Regions from separate parts of the Paenibacillus sp. NPDC093718 genome, predicted to be linked through region 2. Evidence: riboswitches for the same ligand, from Rfam matches in the RefSeq annotation. Region 2 holds a riboswitch; the other holds the start of a gene.
What was found. A riboswitch is a leader RNA that binds a small molecule or an ion and turns the genes downstream of it on or off. The one in region 2 is predicted to bind FMN.

Region 1 (10,425 bases), on a different contig from region 2:
ATGAAGCAGGTTATCGGTACTGCAGGAGTGGCGCTTGATGGAAAACGCGAGAATGTCCGCTCCAAGGAGACAAACCTGGGCAATCTGATTGCGGATGGCATGCTGGCTAAAGCCAAAGAGCTGAAAAACGCCGATATTGCCCTAACGAATGGCGGAGGTATCCGCGCCGCCATTGATGAAGGTGAAATCACGATGGGCGAGCTGAGAACAGTGATGCCATTCGGGAATACGCTGTTTGTCATGGATGTCACGGGACAGCAGCTGAAAGACGGGCTGGAAAACGGAATAGGCGGTGCCAAACTGGCGGATCTGCCAGGAAAGTTCCCGCAAATCGCCGGGATGAAATTCAAGTGGGATCCTAGCGCTCCGGCAGGCGATAAAGTGTTCGACGTACAGATCATGAAGGACGGAAGCTACAAACCTCTCGTATTGACCGAGACGTACCGGATGGCAACGAACAGCTTTGTGGCCAAGGGCGGGGATGGATATAAATCCTTTGCCGATGCGATTGCCGAGGGAAAGTACAACGAGGATCTGGGTTACCCGGATTATGAAATCTTCATGGAATATGTGAACAAGCTGGGCGGTAAGGTTACGCCTAAGGTCGAGGGGCGAATTACGGAGCAGAAGAAACCGGCGAATCCGGGTGACGGCTCCTCACCGGGATCAGGTTCAGGATCAGGCGGTTCGGGAGGCGGTTCTGTAACACCGCCGGTATCTCAGCCTACCCCTCCTTCCTCAGGCGGAGAAACTTCATTGCCGAACGTAATGACAGGCAAGGATCTGATTATAAACGCTGCAGGCGGAGCAGTGGACCACATTACGGTGAAAGAAGAGGCATGGAAGAAGGCAGTTGCCGGATTGTCTGCCAGCGGGCAGCAGGAACTGATTATTCGGGCTCCGGAGTTGAACCGAGCCGCCGAGCTATCCCTTTCGGCAGCAGGTCTGAAGTTGGCCATGGAACGGAATTCGAATACGACCCTGGTGCTGGAAACCGCACTTGGCGCCTTCCGTCTTCCGGTAACGGCTCTACATTTGGATGAGGCTTTGAATCCGGCACAAGGCTCCGGCAGCATCCAAGTGAAAATATCCGTGACCCCGGTTGGCAGTAGTGTGGTGGATGCTATGACAAGCAAGGCAGCTTCCATGGGCGCCTCGATGGCTGCGAACGGAGCGCTTCAGTTTGGCGTAGCGGTTGGAGCACCAGGCGGAGAGCAAGAATTGAAGGATTTCGGGAAGCGTGTAATCAGCCGTATCCTGCCGCTGCCGGCAGGGACAACAGCAGCTCCGAATTCGTTCACTGCTGTAATTTATGATGCAGATGCGGGAACCTTCCGGTTTGTACCGGCTGCCGCGACGACATGGAACGGTAAACCGGCCATCGAAGTGAAGCATGCTGGAAACGCCATTTATGGACTGCTGCAGTACAAGAAAACCTTTACGGATCTAAACGGCCACTGGGCGAAAGCGGAAATTGAATCCATGGCCTCCAAGCTGCTCGTGAACGGAGTCAACGCCAACTCGTATGCACCGGGCAAGGTGATCACACGAGCAGAGTTTACGGCTATGCTGGTCCGCGCGATGGGACTTAGTCCGGTCATCGAGAGCGGAGCATTTAAGGATGTCCAGGATGACGCCGCGTATGCCGGCGAGATCGGCGCAGCGTTGCGTTACGGCTTGGTCGAGGGCGGCACCAGCGGTGCCTTCTCGCCAAATGCCAGCATGACCCGAGCGGAAATGGCTGTCATGATCACTCGGGCCATGGAGGCGGTAAGTCCGACGGACCTGCCGAATCAGGGTGCAAATGCCGCTGCCGGATTCAAGGATCATGCATCCATCCCGGTCTGGGCGGCTGCCCATGTAGCCAGTCTTACTGAACAAGGCATTGTGCAGGGCGACAATCATGGTCATTTCGGAGCACTCGATTCGGTTACCCGCGCACAAGCGGCACTTGTTCTGAAACGTACTTTAGCTGCATTGAAATTTATGAACTAAGCAAAACAGGAATTCATTAGAAGTATTAGACCGTCCTTAAGGTTGCTGAAACCTTAAGGGCGTTTTTTTATACCAATGTCCATAGCGAGCGGTTAAAGAGAAGTGCTCTGGTATCCGATAATATCCGTAAGTGTTAGAATAACGATGGGATAAGGATGTGAGTTCATGCGCATTGCGTCTGCATATACTTACTGGAGTCAGGTGAAACGGATGGACGCCGAATCAGCCCAAGGAGGGTTTGAACAGCTGCTCCAGAAGAGCAAGAAGGAAGAAGAGAATAAGGGAAAGCTGGTAACCGTAAGGGAAGGCGGTTATTTGCGTCAGTATATGGTTCAACCGGATGGGAGCAAAATGCTGTTAAGCGAGACGAAGCAGCACGAGAGTGAATCTGCCGCCAGTTCAACAGATTTATCGATGTCGTTGCCTCGGGCAGGCGGAATGAGTCATAATACCAAGGACGCTCTCGATCTGCTATGTCTACAGGCTGGAGCGGTCGGCACCCGTTCTAGCTACAAGGTATTCGATATCACCTAAAATGAATAAATACCAAAAAATCATACTGGTAACAAAATGATACTTGCTGTATAATTCTCAGTGAGTATTGGTTGAACGTGAGATTTTTCATTGTATTCCATTCTAATTTCGTTTATTTTGAAAATAGATGTATTTACATGAAAGGATTCATGCTATAATTTCAATACATCAACTAAGCTTATAGGAATTATCGGTTAATCAGAATGATTGCATGACAAAAATAAAACATGAATATGGATCTTCGGGGTAAGGTGAAATTCCTAACCGGCGGTGATGTTTCGTTCCAGAGTGAACGAAACTCAGCCCGCGACTCGCTGCATTCTGGCACGAACAAGTATGCAGCGACTGACTTGGTGCAATTCCAAGGCCGACGGTAAAGTCCGGATGGGAGAAGATCAAAGATGAGTTTGCCGTGGATGCGAAATTTTCCATTCGGGCGCAGGCTTATTTGATCAGCCCCCGTAACGTCGACACATGTCGATGACGGGGGCTTTCTGCTAGTAAGACCTCCGTATTCAAGACAGGAGAGGGCAAGATGAGTAATATGAATACTGGAGTCAAGGTGAAACCCTTTGGTTCCAACGCACAGGCAAGTCGACGTTTTAAGGGAGGGTTCTGGCTCGTCGTTTTGGGAGCCGCCCTGTGGGGCGTAGACCCGTTATTCCGGGTCATTCTGCTCAAGAATCTGACTTCGGCTCAGATCGTTTTGCTGGAACACATCATTATTTCTTTGATCGCAATCCCTGTATTGTGGAAGAACCGCGAGGAGCTAAAAGGCCTTGGCTGGAATCATGTCGGCGCACTGCTGTTTATATCCTGGGGAGGATCGGCATTGGCTACCGTATTGTTTACGATGGGGCTGTCGAGCGGCAATCTGAATGCCGTCCTGCTGCTTCAGAAGCTGCAGCCGCTGTTTGCCATTATTTTGGCCAGCCTGCTTCTGAAAGAGAAGCTTCCGCGTCATTTCGGGATACTGCTCATCATCGCATTGGCGGGCACGTATTTACTGACCTTCGGTTTAACCTTGCCGATTGGCCATTGGAACGAGTTTATTCAAGTTGGCAGCCTCTTGTCCTTAGGCGCAGCAGCGCTGTGGGGCGGTTCAACCGTCATGGGACGCCTGATGGTAGGCAAACTCAAATACGAGACGGTAACCTCGCTGCGCTTCGTGCTTGCACTACCGCTTCTAACCGTCATTACATGGAGCGAGGGGGCAGCCTGGAATATGCCGGCCTGGAATACCGGGGCATTTGCCTTGGTATCGCTGAACCTGATCGGCCAGGCATTGCTGCCGGGGCTCCTGAGCCTGCTGGTTTATTATAAAGGATTAACCACAACCAAAGCCTCTGTGGCAACACTCGCGGAATTGAGTTTTCCCATGGTGGGCGTGCTCATTAACTGGATCGTATTCCAGCAAATCGTGACAGGTCCTCAGCTTCTGGGATTCCTTCTGATCTGGATCGTGCTGTTCATCATATCCAGACAGCAATCCGAGGCTTCTCCACAATTACAGTAATTTCATTAGTGTTTGCAGAAAAGCCGATCCGAATTGGATCGGCTTTTTTGTCGTTACAAAGTTATTCCAATGGGCCTGCCTTGCGAAAGGATCATTTTTTTGAAAGATGTGTAGGGTTTTCGGAATTATAGGTGTCTTATATAGTAGCACCTGATCTATGGCTTGGTTAACCAAAGGAGACGGTTATTAAGGGGGGAGGATCCATGGAGGATCGAACATTGCTGGATGGGCTTGCGAAGAAAGATCCGCGATGTTTTGAAGCATTGGTTGACCGCTATTCACGCTACATAGCCGCGGTGGTCGCTAAGGTGGCAGGCGGGCGGTTTAATTCCTACGATGTGGAGGAAATAGCCGGTGATGTCCTCGTTAAGCTGTGGACAGACGGGCACAAAATTATCCTGCGCGGAGATAGTCTCAAGCCTTATCTGGCCATATCCGCGCGTAATCATACTTTGAATGTTTTGCGAAAAAGACAGCGGGTCATTGAATCCGAATTGGAAGATGATGCGGTTTCTTGTCCTTCTGCAGAGGCATTGGCTATTCTGCGGCAGGAGAAGGAAGCGATTAGCGGCATGGTCCAGGATATGGGGGAACCGGATCGCGAAATCTTCATCCGCAGGTACTTCTATTTGGAGAAAGTCCGAGATATTGCAAGCAGGCTGAATATGCAGGAGAAAGCCGTCACCGCCCGGATCCGCCGGGCAAAGGATAAACTGCGCATTCATTATGAAACCGAGAACCCGTAGGATTTTCTATATGGACCGTGTCTATAGGAATGAAGCTTCAAATCGATAGCGAAAGGGGATGGATGCAAGTGAAGCGGCGAATTGTAGATATCATGGCCAATATCGACAATCAGGAGCTGGAGGATCTCCTCCTTACGGAGGAAGAGGAACGCGAGTTGACGCAGAAGATCGATATGGAACGAATCAAGAGCAATGCGATGAGCAAGATTCAAGAGGAGGAAACGATGGTGTTTAAAAACAGGAAAGTGAAAAAATATAAAGCCAGCATCGTTATCGCTGCCGCGATGATTATGATACTTAGCACGACCGCTTTTGCGAGTCAATACATGGATAGCTTGAAGCAGTTCTTCGGTCAATCCGCGTCCATTGCGGAAGATGAACGATCACCCATACAAGGGACGGATACGGTGTCCGGGGTGACCATGAATGTTGAAGAAGGAATATATGTCGGCAACAGCGGCTATTTGGTGGTCAGTTTCATGAAAAAGGATGGTACGCCGTTCCCCGCGGGTGTTTCGATACCCGGACTTGAGCTGAAAACGGAGCATGATGTGAATTATATGGTGGGGCAGCAGCTTCTTGACGGTAACAAAAAGCTTATCGCTGTATTTGAGATGGATGCGATGAATGACCTCGACGGGCTTAAGGCACGGATCACAGCTGATCGAATCACGTCAGCGGACAACACCCAAGCCGTTGAAGGCCCTTGGGATGTACAATTCACCATTGCACCCGGCAAGCAAAGAGAGCAGAGTCTGAATCTGGCGATCAATGAGGGTGAGGAGGCACTGTCTCTCAACACAATTAGTGTCTCTTCCATCGGTGTAGCTATCGAAGGCAAACGTACCGACGGTGAGCTGGATAAACTCCCGGAATATACGCCGGAGGTTAAGGTCATCGCCGCGGACGGATCCGAAATGATGCTTCGTGTTAGTTCGACGAGTACTACAAAGAGCGGGTTTCAGTGGCTGTATAATCTGGACAGCAAGAATAACCTCGTTTTTCTGGGAGATGTGGACATCAAGAGCATCAGCATTGACGGCAACGTGACGGAGCTGAAGTAAATATAAAGCTGGCAGGGGCAGGGGGGACCTCAAGGGCAGAAGCGATGACTTCTGCCCTTTATACATGAAGAGTACCTCAGCAAGAATGGAATACAAAAGCCGTAGAGTTTCGGGCACAGCCTGAAAACGCTCACGGTTTTTTTTGAGGCCTGGGATCTAAATTTTATTAATGAGAAAAAAATGTATTGAAATTGTGGAAAACGTCCATTACAATAAAACCAACTACCATACTAGTTATACTAGTATGGTGAAGTGTGACACTCTACATAAGTGGGAGAAGCAGTTGGATCACTCTGTTAGTCTAACGTTCAAGATACGGGAGTCTATTTTTTAAATGAATATGTAAGCGCTTAATATTGGAGGGGGGATCAATAGAAGGGGGGATATTACCCTGCCGTAACGGTTGCAGCCTGCTTATAGCCATAATAAATGAAAACGATTTCTTAGGGTTATTGAATGGAGATGGATCATGAAACACGGCCGTATTCCATGAATGAAGAAGTATGAGAAGAGGCCATACGGATTGGAGTGAATAACGTCGATGGAGCCAAAAGTTGCAAATCATTCCCTGCCAGCCGTGAAAGCGGCCAAGAAACCACCCAAACTTAAAACCGTCGCTGTCCTCATCCGGAAGGATTGGCAGCTGTATTCTCTATTGATTTTACCGGTGATGTATCTGCTCATTTTTAAATACGGACCGATGATTGGCAACGTGATTGCTTTCAGGCGGTTTATGCCCGGAGGCAGCATCTATGGGGAGAAATGGGTAGGACTGCACTATTTCAACATGTTTATCCATGACCCTGCGTTCTGGAACGTGTTCAAGAACACCCTGCTGCTCGGTGCGTTGTCCCTGCTTTTTACGTTCCCGGTCCCCATCATCTTTGCACTGCTGCTGAATGAGGTGAAGAGCAAGCGGTTCAAGAAATTCGTCCAGACGGCTTCCTATCTCCCACACTTTCTGTCGATCGTTATCGTTGCCGGGATGATCCTGCAATTAACGTCGGTCAACGGCTCCGTTAACTCGCTCGTGGAGTTCTTTAATGGAGAGCGAATCAATTTCATGCAGCGGGCCGAGTGGTTCCGGACGATCTATATCTCTTCAGAAATCTGGCAAGGCATGGGCTGGGGCGCGATTCTGTATCTGGCCGCATTAACGACGATTGATGAATCCCTGTACGAGGCGGCCAGGATTGACGGGGCCAACCGCTGGAAGCAAACGCTGTTTGTCACGATTCCCGGCATCCTGCCAACGATTGTGACGCTGCTGATCCTGAATATGGGAGCGTTCCTGGCGGTAGGATTCGAGAAAATATTGCTGCTGTACAATCCGGTCATCTATGAGACGGCCGACGTCATCTCGACTTACTTGTACCGAGTCGGTCTTGTATCCAACAACTTCAGTTATGCCACAGCCATTGGACTGTTCGAGTCCGTGATCGGACTTATATTGGTCTTCTCCGTGAATGCGATCTCGCGAAGACTGACGGATCGAAGCTTATGGTAAGGAGGGAGCTCAATGAAGGAGTCAAGATCCTATAAGGCGTTCAAAGTGTGCAATGCCATCATTCTGCTGTTCGTTGTTTTCATCACGCTGTACCCCTTCCTGAACGTGGTCGCTCAATCCTTCAGCGGCGAGGCGTACATCAATTCAGGGAAGGTGAACCTGATTCCCAGGGGCTTTAATATCGATACCTACAAAACCGTGACCAAAGACGCCATGTTCTGGACGAATTACAAAAACACCGTCGTATACAGCGTGGTCGGCACCGCGATATCCATGTTCTTAACGACGATTTTTGCTTACGCCTTATCCAAGAAAAGGCTGGTAGGCCGGAAGTTTCTAACGATGTTTGCCGTATTCACGATGTTCTTCAACGGAGGGCTGATTCCGAACTATGTGCTCATTAACAGCTTGGGCTTCAGCAACTCGATCTGGGCCATCGTAATCCCGGGAGCCATCAGCATATATAACATGCTCATCATGAAGTCCTTTTTTGAAAATATGCCGGAAGAGCTGGAGGAAGCCGCGGCCATTGACGGCCTGAACACCTATGGCATGCTGTTTCGGATCGTGCTGCCCTTAAGCAAAGCGGTCATCGCGACCATGGTTCTCTTCTATGCCGTCGGACACTGGAACTCCTGGTTTCCGGCCTTCCTGTACCTGGATCAGAAGGAGCTCTTCCCGGTCACGATCTATTTACGCAACATGATAGCGGGCGCAACGGGCGTGACTTCCGCGGGCGCCACCTCGGCCGATAACCTGACGCAGATATCCGCCAATATCAAATCGGTGACCATGGTGCTGACCATTTTGCCGATATTGACGATTTATCCGTTCGTGCAGCGTTATTTCGTAACCGGCATCATGCTGGGTTCCGTAAAGCAATAGGACCATCCGCAGGGACATTTTATTGATAATATGGGGGGAATGAGAAAGTGAAAAAGAGTCATCGATCGTTTGCTGACAAAGCTTTATTGATATCATTGATTGTTGCGGTATTGGCGGCGTGCACCGATAAAACAGGCGGCAAAGAGGCCGAAATCCAGGATAAGGGCGCCATGGAAACCTACGCCGTGGGCGATACGTTCAAGGCGACGGAGCCGTTCGATCTGTCCATCCTCTACAGTGACCAGCCGGCGTATCCTTACAAGCAGGACTGGATGCTTTTTGCTAAAATAAAAGAAATGACTAACGTGACCTTGAAGCCGACGATCGTGCCGATGAGCGATTACAGCCAAAAGCGCAGTCTGCTGATCAGCTCCGGCGATGCGCCGCTGGTCATTCCGAAGACTTACCCCGGGGAGGAATCCGCGTTCGTGGCTTCCGGTGCGATTCTTCCGATCAGCGATTATATTGATCTGATGCCGAACTTCAAGGACAAGATCGAGAAATGGGACATGGAAAGCGAACTGGAAGGGCTCCGCCAGGAGGACAAAAAATACTATGTGCTCCCGGGCCTCCATGAAGCGGTGTGGCCGGACTATACGTTGATCGTGCGCACGGATATTTTCGAAAAGCATAACATCGCAATTCCGACGACCTGGGATGAGCTGTATACGGCCATGAAGCAGTTGAAGCAGGAGTACCCGGACGTTACGCCGTTCTCCGACCGGTTCAAATTCAACAGTACGCTGAACATCGCGGCTACAGGCTTCGGCACCAAAGGCGGATGGGGCTACGGCAGCGGACTTACGTATAAGGAAGATACGGATGAATTTGTGTATACGGCGGCAACGGATGAATATAAGGACATGCTGGCCTACTTCCACAAGCTGGTGGACGAAGGGCTGCTGGACAAAGAGAGCTTTACCCAGGATGACGATCAGGCCGTGCAAAAGTTCGTGACCGGCAAATCCTTCATCATTAACGGCAACTCCCAGACCGTGGTGCAGCACCGCAATGATATGGATAAAACGCTGGGCGAAGGCAAGTATGCGATCAGCAAAATCACGGTTCCCGGCGGCCCGGCAGGCCAGCTGATGTCCGGCAGCCGACTTGAGAACGGCGTGATGATCTCTTCCAAAGTGAAAGAGAGCGAGCATTTTAAAGCCATCCTGCAGTTTATCGACTGGCTCTATTACAGCGACGAGGGACAGGAATTTACGAAGTGGGGCGTCGAAGGCGTAACGTATACCAAGGAAGGCGGCGTACGCAAGCTGATGGACGACATTAACTACAACGGACTGAATCCGAAGGGCACGAAGGATCTGCGGATCGAGCACGGCTTCTCGGGCGGCGTATTTGCGTACGGCGGCACGACCGAGCTGCTTCAATCCATGTTCAGCGAGGAAGAGCAGCAGTTCCAGAAGAGCATGAGCGAAACAAAAACCGTCGTGAAGCCGGAGCCGCCGATTCCGTACTCGGTCGAAGAACGCGAGCGAGTAACGCTTTTGAGCACGCCGCTGAAGGACTATACGGATCAGAACACGCTGAAGTTCATTCTGGGCGACCGCGATCTTGCCGAGTACGACAAGTTCGTGAAGGAGCTGGATAGCCAGGGCGTGGGACAATACCTGGAGATTGCGAATAAGACTTATAAAAAATATAAAGAGCAACAATAACCAACGGATCGACAGGCTGCCGTTTCTTTATGGAAAGGCAGCCTGTCTGGAGGTTCGGACGGTCGCGATGATCCATCCTGCAATGTTGACGACAAGGAGGTTGTTCTAAATTGAGTGTGACCGTTCAAGACGTAATCAACCGATTAACAGAACCAGCGGGACGCTTTGAATCCACGGTGGACAGGGTTGTAGCCGGAAGCACGGATGCCAACGTTCACGGCATCGTCGTCACGTTCGCCGCCTCGTTTTCGGTTTTGCAGAGAGCCGTGCAGGCCGGAGCAAACCTTGTGATCACCCATGAGGGGATCTTTTACAGCCACCATGAGGATGGAGTGGATGGGATGCAGGCGAGTTCTGTCCACCAGGATAAAATAGATCTGATCCAATCCGGCAATCTGACGATTTACCGGTTTCATGATGCGCCACACAGGTATGTTCCCGATATGATTACACAGGGATTGGTTCATGCACTCGACTGGGAACCATATATCGATACGTACCTTCC
Region 2 (10,425 bases):
CATGTACTGATCGTCCGTCTGTCCGGGGAACTGGATCATCACACGGCCGATCATGTCCGGATGCAGCTGGATGAAGCTATTCAGAGACGTCAAACAGAGCATTTGGTGCTGAGCTTAAAGGACTTGGACTTTATGGACAGCTCGGGACTTGGGGTCATCCTGGGACGCTATAAATTCATCAAGCAAAAAGGCGGAAAGATGGCGGTATGCGATGTCAAGCCGCAGGTTTACCGCTTGCTTGAAATGTCGGGGCTGTTCAAGATCATGCCGATATATGAGAACGAGAGCACGGCACTCTCGGGTTTGGAGGTAGTGTCATGAGTGAAGGAAGAGCACAGCATAATTTTATGACTCTGCAGTTTGCCGCAAAGTCGGAAAACGAATCCTTTGCCCGTGTCGCCGTAGCTGCGTTCATCTCCCAGATGGATCCCAACATGGATGAGCTGAGTGACCTGAAAACGGTAGTCTCCGAAGCGGTCACAAACAGCATTATCCACGGTTACGATAGTGATCCGGATGGGGTTGTCAAGATTGAAGCCTCCATAGACGGGGATATGATCACGCTGTGCATTGAAGATTCCGGCCATGGGATCGAAGACTTGGAGATGGCCAAGCAGCCGCTTTATACATCAAAGCCAGAGCTGGAGCGATCCGGCATGGGATTCACCATCATGGAAAATTTCATGGACGAATTTGAAGTGGTCAGCGAACCAGGCAGCGGTACGTCGATCAAAATGAAAAAGAGGATCGAATCTAAGAAAGCTTTATATAATTAGGGGTTGGACAAATGGATGCCGATGTGAAGAAAACTTCGCAGACTTATTTGGACGACGCGGAGGTCAAACGACTCATTGCACTTAGCCAAAGCGGGGATAATGTCGCCCGGGACACGCTCGTCAACTGTAATATTCGTCTTGTCTGGTCTGTCGTTCAGCGGTTTATGAACCGGGGGTATGAGCCTGATGATCTGTTTCAGATCGGCTGTATCGGTCTCCTTAAATCCGTGGACAAGTTCGATCTCAGTTATGACGTAAAGTTCTCGACCTATGCCGTACCGATGATCATCGGAGAAATTCAGCGCTTCTTAAGGGACGACGGGACCTTGAAGGTCAGCCGTTCGCTTAAGGAAATGGCCAACAAAGTCAGGAAGAAGCGGGACGAGCTGTCCAAGCAGCTCGATCGCCTTCCAACGGTGAAAGAGGTTGCCGAAGAGCTTGGGGTAACCCCCGAGGAAGTGGTGTTTGCCCAAGAGGCGAACAAACCGCCAACCTCGATTCATGAGACCGTATTTGAAAATGACGGGGATCCCATCACGCTAATGGATCAGATTGCTGATGAATCGCAGGAACGATGGTTCGACAAGCTGGCCTTAAATGAAGCGATAGGTGGCTTGACCGAACGGGAGCGGCTCATTGTATATCTGCGGTATTATCGGGATCAGACGCAGTCGGAAGTTGCCAGCCGGCTGGGCATATCCCAAGTACAGGTATCGCGACTTGAGAAAAAAATATTGCAGAGCATACGGAACGAGATCGCGCAGTAGCGGCTCGCAGCCCGTTATTCTTAAGACATGCTCAAACTGACGCCGCCCTTAGGGGACGGCGTCTTTTCATTTTTAACAACCTCCTTGTTGATGTGGCGGATAAAGAAAGTATGGTAAATCCGAGTAGAAAGGAGAGAGATTTCCCATACTAACGGTAATTTAGCAGTAAAGGAGTGTTTCGGATGAAGGTTAATCCCACTCCGACGGTGTTTCTGCAGCTAAGGAGCCGCATACGGTTACCAAGAAACCAAACCGTCAAACTAGGTGATGTCGCCTTCATTGTCTGCGAGCCCGAATGGGAGAAACGGCTTAGAGCCCTGCCACTTACGCAGCCGAAGGATATTGATGGCAACCGCCTTGTCATGGATCTGATACAAATCATCCCGAAGATTCAAGCCTTGATCCCTGGCGCCCATATTGAACCGATGGGAAACCAACATACCCTGGTGGAGCTCATTGGTCCGGAGAGCAAGCGCTCCAAATTGTGGTTCCCGCTCATTTGGCTGCTCTTGTTTTTCGGTTCGGCGCTGACCATTATGAACTTCCATGCCGACGTCAACATGCTCGAGGTACAGATCCGAATCGTCGAGATGGTGACCGGAAAAAGGGACGAGCATCCCTATTTGTTCCAGATTGCATACTCGCTCGGGCTCGGATTCGGAATGACGGTGTTCTTCAATCATTTGTTCAAGAAAAAATGGAATGAAGAACCGACCCCGCTTGAGGTGGAAATGTACCTCTACCAGGAGAATCTGGATCAGTTCGTGGTCGCCGAAGAATATCGGAAAATGAACGCCGGAGCGGATACGACAGGTAAGGAACCATGATGTTGTCCGTTATGCAAGGGATATTCACCACTGTTCTTGGCGTAGCTGGGGGCATCGCCGTCGGCGGCGGCGTCATTGCACTCATTATCGTGCTGGACATCATCCCGAGATTGTCCCAACTGACGGCAACTTACAGCCGGGTCCATTGGTATGAAGGGGCTTTAATTGCCGGATCTTTTATCGGCACGGTGGCCGATTTCTGGCGATGGTCCGTTCCTTTGGGACCAGTTGTGAGTACCGTGATCGGATTGATGTGCGGGATATTCATCGGCATGCTGGCAGCCGCATTGACGGAAGTATTGAATGTATTGCCGATTCTGGCCAAGCGGCTCCGGTTGACGGGGTATTTGTTCGGTCTTCTTATGGCCATGGTCGCAGGCAAGGTAGCGGGCTCTCTGTTCGACTGGTTTGTTTACAGCAAGTGACAGTTAAGGCTAGGAGGTAGGTTATGGACGAGAAAACAACATATAACGGCGAACGGGAGACCGATATTCCGATCATTCCACCATTGGAGATCAAAGCATTGGAGGAACAGGAGCTGGCGGAGAAGAGGGAGGCTGAAACCTCCAACAGCACCGAGGAATCCGTCATCTACTGGCAGCACACAGACCATGTCCCCGCAAAGCTGAGTGAACTGAAAAAAGTGCTTAAGGAAGTTATCGGTCTAGGGGTTTCTTTTGATGTGGTATTCCGTGAAATGAACTTTGCCGGCAGAAATGCGGGGCTTCTCTTCTTAAACGGCTTCACGAATGATGCCGTGGTGACGGATATACTGACAAGGCTGACGTACCTGACACCGGAGGATGTGAGCAATCAGGCACTTACCGAGATGATGACCCGCTATATTCCCCATGTCCAAGTGGAGCGGGATACAAGACTCAGCAAAGTGATTAACGAAGTGCTCTCCGGTATATGTGCGCTGTTCATTGAGGATGCGCATTCCGCCATCTTGTTGGATACCCGGAAATATCCCGTGCGCGGGCTCGAAGAGCCTGCAGTGGAACGTGTCGTTCGCGGCGCAAGGGATGGGTTTACGGAGACGCTCGTTACCAACGTGAACCTGGTGCGAAGACGGGTTCGTGATCCGGGACTTCATGTCGAGGTCATGAAGGTCGGAAGGCGGACGAGAACGGATGTGTGCCTGCTTTTCATTGATGACATCGTGGACCGGACCCAGGTTGAAGCGATTCGCGGAAAAATCAAGGAAGTGGATTTAGAGGGGCTTCCTCTCGGAGATAAGCAGCTCGAAGAAGCGATAGTGAACAAAGGCTGGCATCCTTTTCCGCTGGTCCGATATTCGGAACGGCCGGATGTTGTATCCTCCCATCTGCTCGAAGGCCGAATTGTTGTCATGGTAGATACTTCACCGAGCGTGATGATTATGCCAACCACGTTTTTGGATCTCTGTCAGCATGCCGAGGAGAATCGGCAGACCCCGTTTATGGGGACATATCTCCGCTGGATACGTTTTATAGGCATTTTTGCATCCATGTTCCTGCTCCCGCTGTGGATGCTGCTTGTTGTCCATCCTGAACTGAAGCCGCCGGGACTCGAAATCATCGGTCCGCAGGAGAACGCAAAAATTCCGATTATCCTGCAGTTTCTGATCGTTGAATTCGGCGTGGATTTGCTCCGCTTGGCAGCCGTTCATACACCGACACCGCTAGCGTCGGCGATGGGGTTGATCGCTGCGATTTTGATCGGTGATATCGCTGTTAAGACCGGATTGTTTGTCAACGAGGTCGTCCTGTATATGGCTGTTGCGTCTATTGGGATGTACGCGACCCCGAGTTATGAGCTAGGACTTGCTAACCGGATGGTCAGGCTGCTCCTTCTGCTTGCAACAGCCCTGTTCGGGGTGAAGGGCTTTGTCATCGGGACGACGCTTCTGATTCTGCTCTTGACTACACACCGTTCCTACAATTCCTCTTACTTGTGGCCATTTATACCATTTAGTGCAAAAGCGATGGGCGAAATTTTGTTCCGCAAACCGCTGCTTCTATCAAGAAGACGCCCGGCCCACAATAAAACGCGCGACAACACCAAAATGGGCCCTGAAATGAATCCGAGAGGCGAGCAATAACAATAACACAAATGTTGTGTTGAAAAATCCATTTTGATTACCTTCCGTTGTCTGCTATACTGTGAACAATTATTCGATTACCCTATTTTGAATCAATGGATCGGAGGAATTGTAAGCATGTTTTTACACGGTACAAGCAAGATTAACGATCAGGGGCATTTGGAAATCGGCGGGTGTGACACATCCGATTTGAAAGCTCAATATGGAACACCACTATATATTGTAGACGAGCAGTCGGTTCGCAATCGTTGCCGGGAATACATCGAGGCCTTCAAGGCGTCGGGCTTGAAGTTCCAAGTGGCGTATGCAAGTAAGGCGTTTTGCGTGATGGCCATGTGCCAATTGGCCGACCAGGAAGGTATGTCGCTTGACGTCGTATCAGACGGAGAGCTGTTCACCGCACTTGAAGCCGGGTTCCCGGCAGAACGGATTCATTTCCACGGAAATAATAAAACCCCGGAAGAGATTGAGATGGCGCTGGATGCGGAAATTGGCTGTTTCGTTGTCGATAACGTAGTTGAACTGCATATGCTGCAAGCGATTGCTGCCGAGAAGAATCGGAAGGTCAACATTCTGCTTCGCGTGACACCGGGTGTTGAGGCTCATACGCATGAGTATATCTCAACAGGCCAAACGGATTCGAAATTTGGCTTTGATATCGGCAACGGCTCAGCATATGAAGCGGTGAAGCTTGCCGAGGCTCAAGCGAATATTCATCTGATGGGTATTCATTCCCATATCGGCTCCCAGATTTTTGAGGTGGAAGGCTTTCAGATGGCTGTTCAGCGCGTAGCTGAATTCGCGGCTTCCGTTAAAGAAGGTTTGGGGGTTGTATTCAAGGTTGTGAACCTTGGGGGTGGTTTCGGTATCCGTTACGTGGATGGCGATACGCCGCTTCAAGTATCCCAGTATGTAAAAGCGATCACGGATGCCGTGAAGTCTCATTTTGCGGGCCTTGGCTCCGAGCTTCCTGAAATTTGGGTGGAACCGGGCCGGAGCATTGTTGGTGATGCAGGCACCACCCTGTATACGGTGGGCACGAGCAAGGATATTCCCGGAGTGCGTAAATACGTTGCCGTAGACGGCGGAATGACGGACAACCCGCGCCCTGCGCTGTACGAGTCGAAATATGAAGCGCTGCTCGCGAACCGGGCGAATGAGAAGCCGGAAGAAACGGTATCCATTGCCGGCAAGTGCTGTGAGAGCGGAGACATGCTCATATGGGACCTGGAGCTTCCGAAGGTAGCAACAGGTGATTTGCTGGCCGTATCCTGCACAGGCGCATACAACTATTCCATGGCTAGCAATTACAACCGGATCCGCAAACCTGCGGTCGTGTTCGTGAAGGACGGACAGAGCAAGCTTGTCGTACGCCGTGAGTCGCTTGCGGACATCATCAGCCATGATGTCGTGCCGGCAAGTGTAACCAAAGAAACCGTAACCAATTAAACGGATGTCTGTTTTACGGCTCTAAAATCCAAGAGGGCCCGCCAATGCCTCCGGCTGCGGTCAGGGCTCTTTGGTTTGCCTTGGACTTGATATGTGATGTGTAAACGGGGGACAAGATCGTTTTGCTTCGAAGCTCAATTCATAGTAAACTATAGAATGCATTGTAAAAAAATCGATTAAAGCGTTCTAATAACGGAAGGAGATAACACATATGGCTAAAAAAGCGAAGATCACATTAGAGAACGGCAAAGAGGTAGTGCTTGATCTGTTCGAGAAGGATGCACCGAATACGGTAGCTAATTTTGAGAAATTGGCGAACTCCGGTTTTTATAACGGTCTTGTATTTCACCGCGTAATCCCTGGGTTCGTTGCTCAAGGCGGCTGCCCACAGGGAACGGGAACCGGCGGTCCTGGCTATACCATCAACTGCGAGATCAACCCTAACAAGCATGAGCGTGGAAGCTTGGCCATGGCGCATGCCGGCCGCAACACGGGCGGAAGCCAGTTCTATGTATGCTACGAGCCGCAGCCGCATCTGGACGGACAACATACGGTGTTCGGTAAAGTTGTAGAGGGCATGGAGTACGTGGATGCATTCAAAGGCCGCGACAAAATGGAAAAAGTAGAAGTATACGAAGCGTAACCATTAGCTTCTGTTCAGGACAGGCTCACTCATAAGGGTGAGCCTGTTTTTAATATTCCGGGGAGGGTTTACGCAGGGTCAGGGAATAATTGGCGGAGCTCCTCCGGAACAGGCCGGCTTTTTCGAGTATGTACATCCATCGCCACACTGGTAACGGCGGCATCCGCGCACAGCTCTCCCTGTTCGTTGTATATCGTCTGAATCAGCACATAACTCGTACGACCCATAGCTTGCGGTTCAGTCACGATCGTCAGCCGTTCCCCCTGGCCGCACTCCTTGCGGTAATTAATATTGATATTGACGGTAACGGTCTGGACGCCGAGCCGTTTCAGTATGTCATATTGAAGATTTCCTGCTTCGTACCATTCCTCACGGCCCCATTCCAGATATTCCAGGTATTTGGCGTTGTTTACATGTCCGTTGACGTCGATTTCCGTAGGACGGACGACAATGTCCAGCGAAGTTTTCATCGTTGCGGGCTCCTTTTCAACTGTATCAAGTTCCCGTGTTTATCCTATTAAACTGTTCTCCCTTCGGGGAGAATTCTCCTTCTACATTCAATACACATATTGGTATTAAGTTATAAACTTTAAAAAAGTTAGTCATTTTTTCTTGCAATTTTCAAAAGGTGGTGATAAGATTCTTCATAAGATCAAACAATTTCATATGTTTAATCCTTCGGGGCAGGGTGAAATTCCCTACCGGCGGTGATGATCGCAGTGATTGAGCTTTAGAGAGCAGATATCTGCGTCTTAGTCCGTGACCCGGATATGCGTGTGTTGTTACACACCGTATGCGGTGGACCTGGTGAAAATCCGGGACCGACAGTATAGTCTGGATGGGAGAAGGAGTGAAAGACACATAAGCAACATGTGCTATTTGTGTCTGTGCACACAACGCGATATGCGTTATGTGCAGGTTTTCACATGCAATTCAAACCTGTGCTTGCGATGATTTGATGTCTCCGGTAACAGATTTGAATCGTTTGTTATAGGCAAAACCTGTGATCATAACGGTTATTTAGCGTGTCGATTATTAACTTCCATCAAGCCCTGTTAAGGATTCCCCGAATCTTTGGCAGGGCTTTTTTTTGTGTGAACGTTGAGAAAGGGGCATGTTTAGCATGGATATCGTCAACGATGAATTCTATATGTCACTTGCGCTGGACCTGGCTGAACGTGCTCAGGGCCAAACCGGGATTAATCCGGTTGTTGGGTGTGTCGTCGTTAAGGATGGCGCGCTTGCAGGGGTGGGAACACATCTGGAGCGCGGAACACAACACGCTGAAGTTCATGCCCTGAATATGGCTGGCAGCAAAGCAGCGGGCAGTACGGTGTACGTGACACTGGAGCCCTGCAGTCACTACGGTACGACGCCGCCATGCAGCGAGAGGCTGATTGCCGAGGGTGTTCAGCGAGTGGTTGTTGCTTGCGAGGACCCCAATCCTCTCGTTGCGGGCAATGGGATCCAAATGCTGCGCGCAGCGGGAATCCGGGTTGAAACGGGCCTCCTTAAGGAACGTGCTCTTCGCTTGAACGAAACCTTTATTAAATTCATTACGACGGGTCAGCCCTTCGTAACGTTAAAGACAGCCAGCACGCTGGACGGCAAGATCGCTTCGAAAACCGGTGATAGCAAGTGGATATCCAATGAGGAATCAAGAGAGCTTGTGCATACGCTGCGTCATCGTCACCAGGGGATCATGGTTGGCGTGTCTACCGTTATCGCGGATAATCCAAGCCTGACGACGAGGCTTGGCGTGGAAGGCTTGCATCCGGTTAGGATCATTGTCGATTCCAGCTTGCGAATCCCGCTCGACAGCCATGTCGTGACAGACGGATTGGCGCCGACGTGGATCTTGACGACGGAGCAGGCGGATGAGAAGAAGCGGTCCGTGCTGGAAGTGCAGGGAGTTCAGGTCATCCCCTGCGGGCCAGGACCGCGTGTGGATCTGAAGGCTGCACTGGTGAAGCTGGGGCAGAAGGGGATTGCCTCCATTTTGTTGGAAGGTGGGGGGACGCTGAATGGCTCGATGCTGGAACAGAAGCTGGTGGATCGGCTCATCCAGTTCATCGCCCCTAAGATTATTGGTGGATACGATGCCCCAGGAAATTACATGTTCAGCGGGTATGAGCAGATGAATCAAGCGATTCAGCTGACAGGACTTGAGACCGAAAGACTTGGAGAAAATATTTACGTCACCGGGATTCCGGTCTGGAAATAAGGAGAAAGAAAGGAGGGATGCCTGTGTTTACTGGATTGGTTGAGGAGATCGGCGAGATGAGGCGGATCGGACGGAAAGGCGAAGCCATGCTGTTGAGCATCTCCGCTAGCCGGATTATGGATGATTTAAAGCTGGGAGACAGCGTATCCGTTAATGGTGTTTGCTTGACAGCTACAACCATTGACAAAGGGATATTTACGGTGGACGTGATGCCGGAAACCTATAGAAATACAAATCTTAAGGAACTGCAGCCAGGCGGAAAGGTGAATCTGGAACGGGCGATGGCGGCCGGAGGCAGATTTGGAGGCCATATCGTTCAGGGGCACGTGGATGGCGTCGGCGTCATTCGCAGCGTGCAGGCAGATCAGAATGCCGTGGTATACGAGATTGCCCCCGCGAATGGGGACATATTCAAATATATCATTCCGAAAGGCTCCATCACACTGGATGGAATCAGCTTGACCGTTGTCAAAACGACAGATTCCTCCTTTACGGTATCCATCATCCCCCATACGCTGGCGGAGACGGTGCTGGCTTATAAAAAAGCAGGCGATTCGATTAATATCGAATGTGACATTTTAGGGAAATATGTAGATCACCTGCTGCATTACGGCTCGGAAGGAGCCGGTAGCAAAGGCGGGACAAAACCGGGGATCAGCAGGGATTATCTTGCGGAGCACGGATTTGCCTGAGCCGGGTGATTCACATAGAGTCTCCATGAGGAATAAGGAGGAGTAGGGATGGATGAGCGCTTTTCATTTCATACAATCGAAGAGGCGTTAACCGATTTGAAGGAAGGCAAGGTCGTCATTGTCGTAGATGATGAAGACCGTGAGAATGAGGGGGATTTTATCGCATTAGCAGATAAGGCAACCCCGGAGGTCATTAATTTTATGATCACCGAAGGCCGTGGGCTCGTATGTTTGCCCATGACGCAGGCCAGAGCCCAGGAGCTCGACCTCAAACCGATGGTTACCCAAAATACGGACTTTCATGGAACGGCCTTTACGGTTTCCATTGATCATAAGGATACTACGACAGGCATATCGGCCTATGAGCGGTCCATCACCGTCAAAGGCATCTTGGATTCGAATGCATCTGCGTCCGATTTCAGAAGACCGGGTCATATGTTCCCGCTGATCGCAAAAGATGGAGGTGTCCTGCGCCGGACAGGACATACGGAGGCCGCTGTCGATCTTGCCAGATTGAGCGGCTCCTATCCGGCCGGCGTCATCTGCGAGGTAATCAAGGAAGACGGCACAATGGCACGGCTGCCGGATCTCGTGGAGATTGCGAAGAAGCATGATCTGAAGCTGATTAGCATCAAGGATCTGATTCATTACCGCAATGAAAAAGAAAAGCTTGTCCAGCGAGAGGTAGCTGTGCGGATGCCGACCGACTTCGGCGTGTTTCAGGCCGTGGCCTACACCAACGACGTGGACAATAAAGAGCATGTTGCCTTGGTAAAAGGGGAGATCGACGGGAATGAGCCTGTTCTCGTGCGGGTGCATTCCGAATGCCTGACAGGAGATGTGTTTCACTCCCATCGCTGCGATTGCGGTCCCCAGTTCGAGGCGGCACTCCGCCAAATCGATGAAGCAGGCAGAGGCGTTCTTCTCTACATGCGCCAGGAGGGGCGGGGCATCGGCTTGATCA

Region 1: it holds a riboswitch for FMN, as region 2 does, so the genes downstream of both, ACQKPA_RS17160 (DMT family transporter) here and ribD (bifunctional diaminohydroxyphosphoribosylaminopyrimidine deaminase/5-amino-6-(5-phosphoribosylamino)uracil reductase RibD) in region 2, are expected to answer to the same signal.

The regions. Positions count from the first base shown of each region.
Region 1 covers NZ_JBNNUS010000005.1:316,736-327,160, forward strand. The annotation lists gene ACQKPA_RS17150 (choice-of-anchor I family protein) at 1-1,995, shown strand, start outside; gene ACQKPA_RS17155 (hypothetical protein) at 2,161-2,529, shown strand; FMN riboswitch at 2,763-2,929, shown strand; gene ACQKPA_RS17160 (DMT family transporter) at 3,065-4,045, shown strand; gene ACQKPA_RS17165 (RNA polymerase sigma factor) at 4,249-4,791, shown strand; gene ACQKPA_RS17170 (hypothetical protein) at 4,854-5,855, shown strand; gene ACQKPA_RS17175 (ABC transporter permease) at 6,397-7,362, shown strand; gene ACQKPA_RS17180 (carbohydrate ABC transporter permease) at 7,375-8,247, shown strand; gene ACQKPA_RS17185 (extracellular solute-binding protein) at 8,295-9,920, shown strand; gene ACQKPA_RS17190 (Nif3-like dinuclear metal center hexameric protein) at 10,031-10,425, shown strand, end outside.
Region 2 covers NZ_JBNNUS010000006.1:447,656-458,080, forward strand. The annotation lists gene spoIIAA (anti-sigma F factor antagonist) at 1-321, shown strand, start outside; gene spoIIAB (anti-sigma F factor) at 318-776, shown strand; gene sigF (RNA polymerase sporulation sigma factor SigF) at 788-1,543, shown strand; gene ACQKPA_RS20445 (stage V sporulation protein AA) at 1,726-2,370, shown strand; gene ACQKPA_RS20450 (stage V sporulation protein AB) at 2,367-2,795, shown strand; gene ACQKPA_RS20455 (spore germination protein) at 2,819-4,453, shown strand; gene lysA (diaminopimelate decarboxylase) at 4,571-5,902, shown strand; gene ACQKPA_RS20465 (peptidylprolyl isomerase) at 6,114-6,545, shown strand; gene ACQKPA_RS20470 (acyl-CoA thioesterase) at 6,614-7,015, opposite strand; FMN riboswitch at 7,216-7,399, shown strand; gene ribD (bifunctional diaminohydroxyphosphoribosylaminopyrimidine deaminase/5-amino-6-(5-phosphoribosylamino)uracil reductase RibD) at 7,669-8,769, shown strand; gene ribE (riboflavin synthase) at 8,793-9,461, shown strand; gene ACQKPA_RS20485 (bifunctional 3,4-dihydroxy-2-butanone-4-phosphate synthase/GTP cyclohydrolase II) at 9,510-10,425, shown strand, end outside.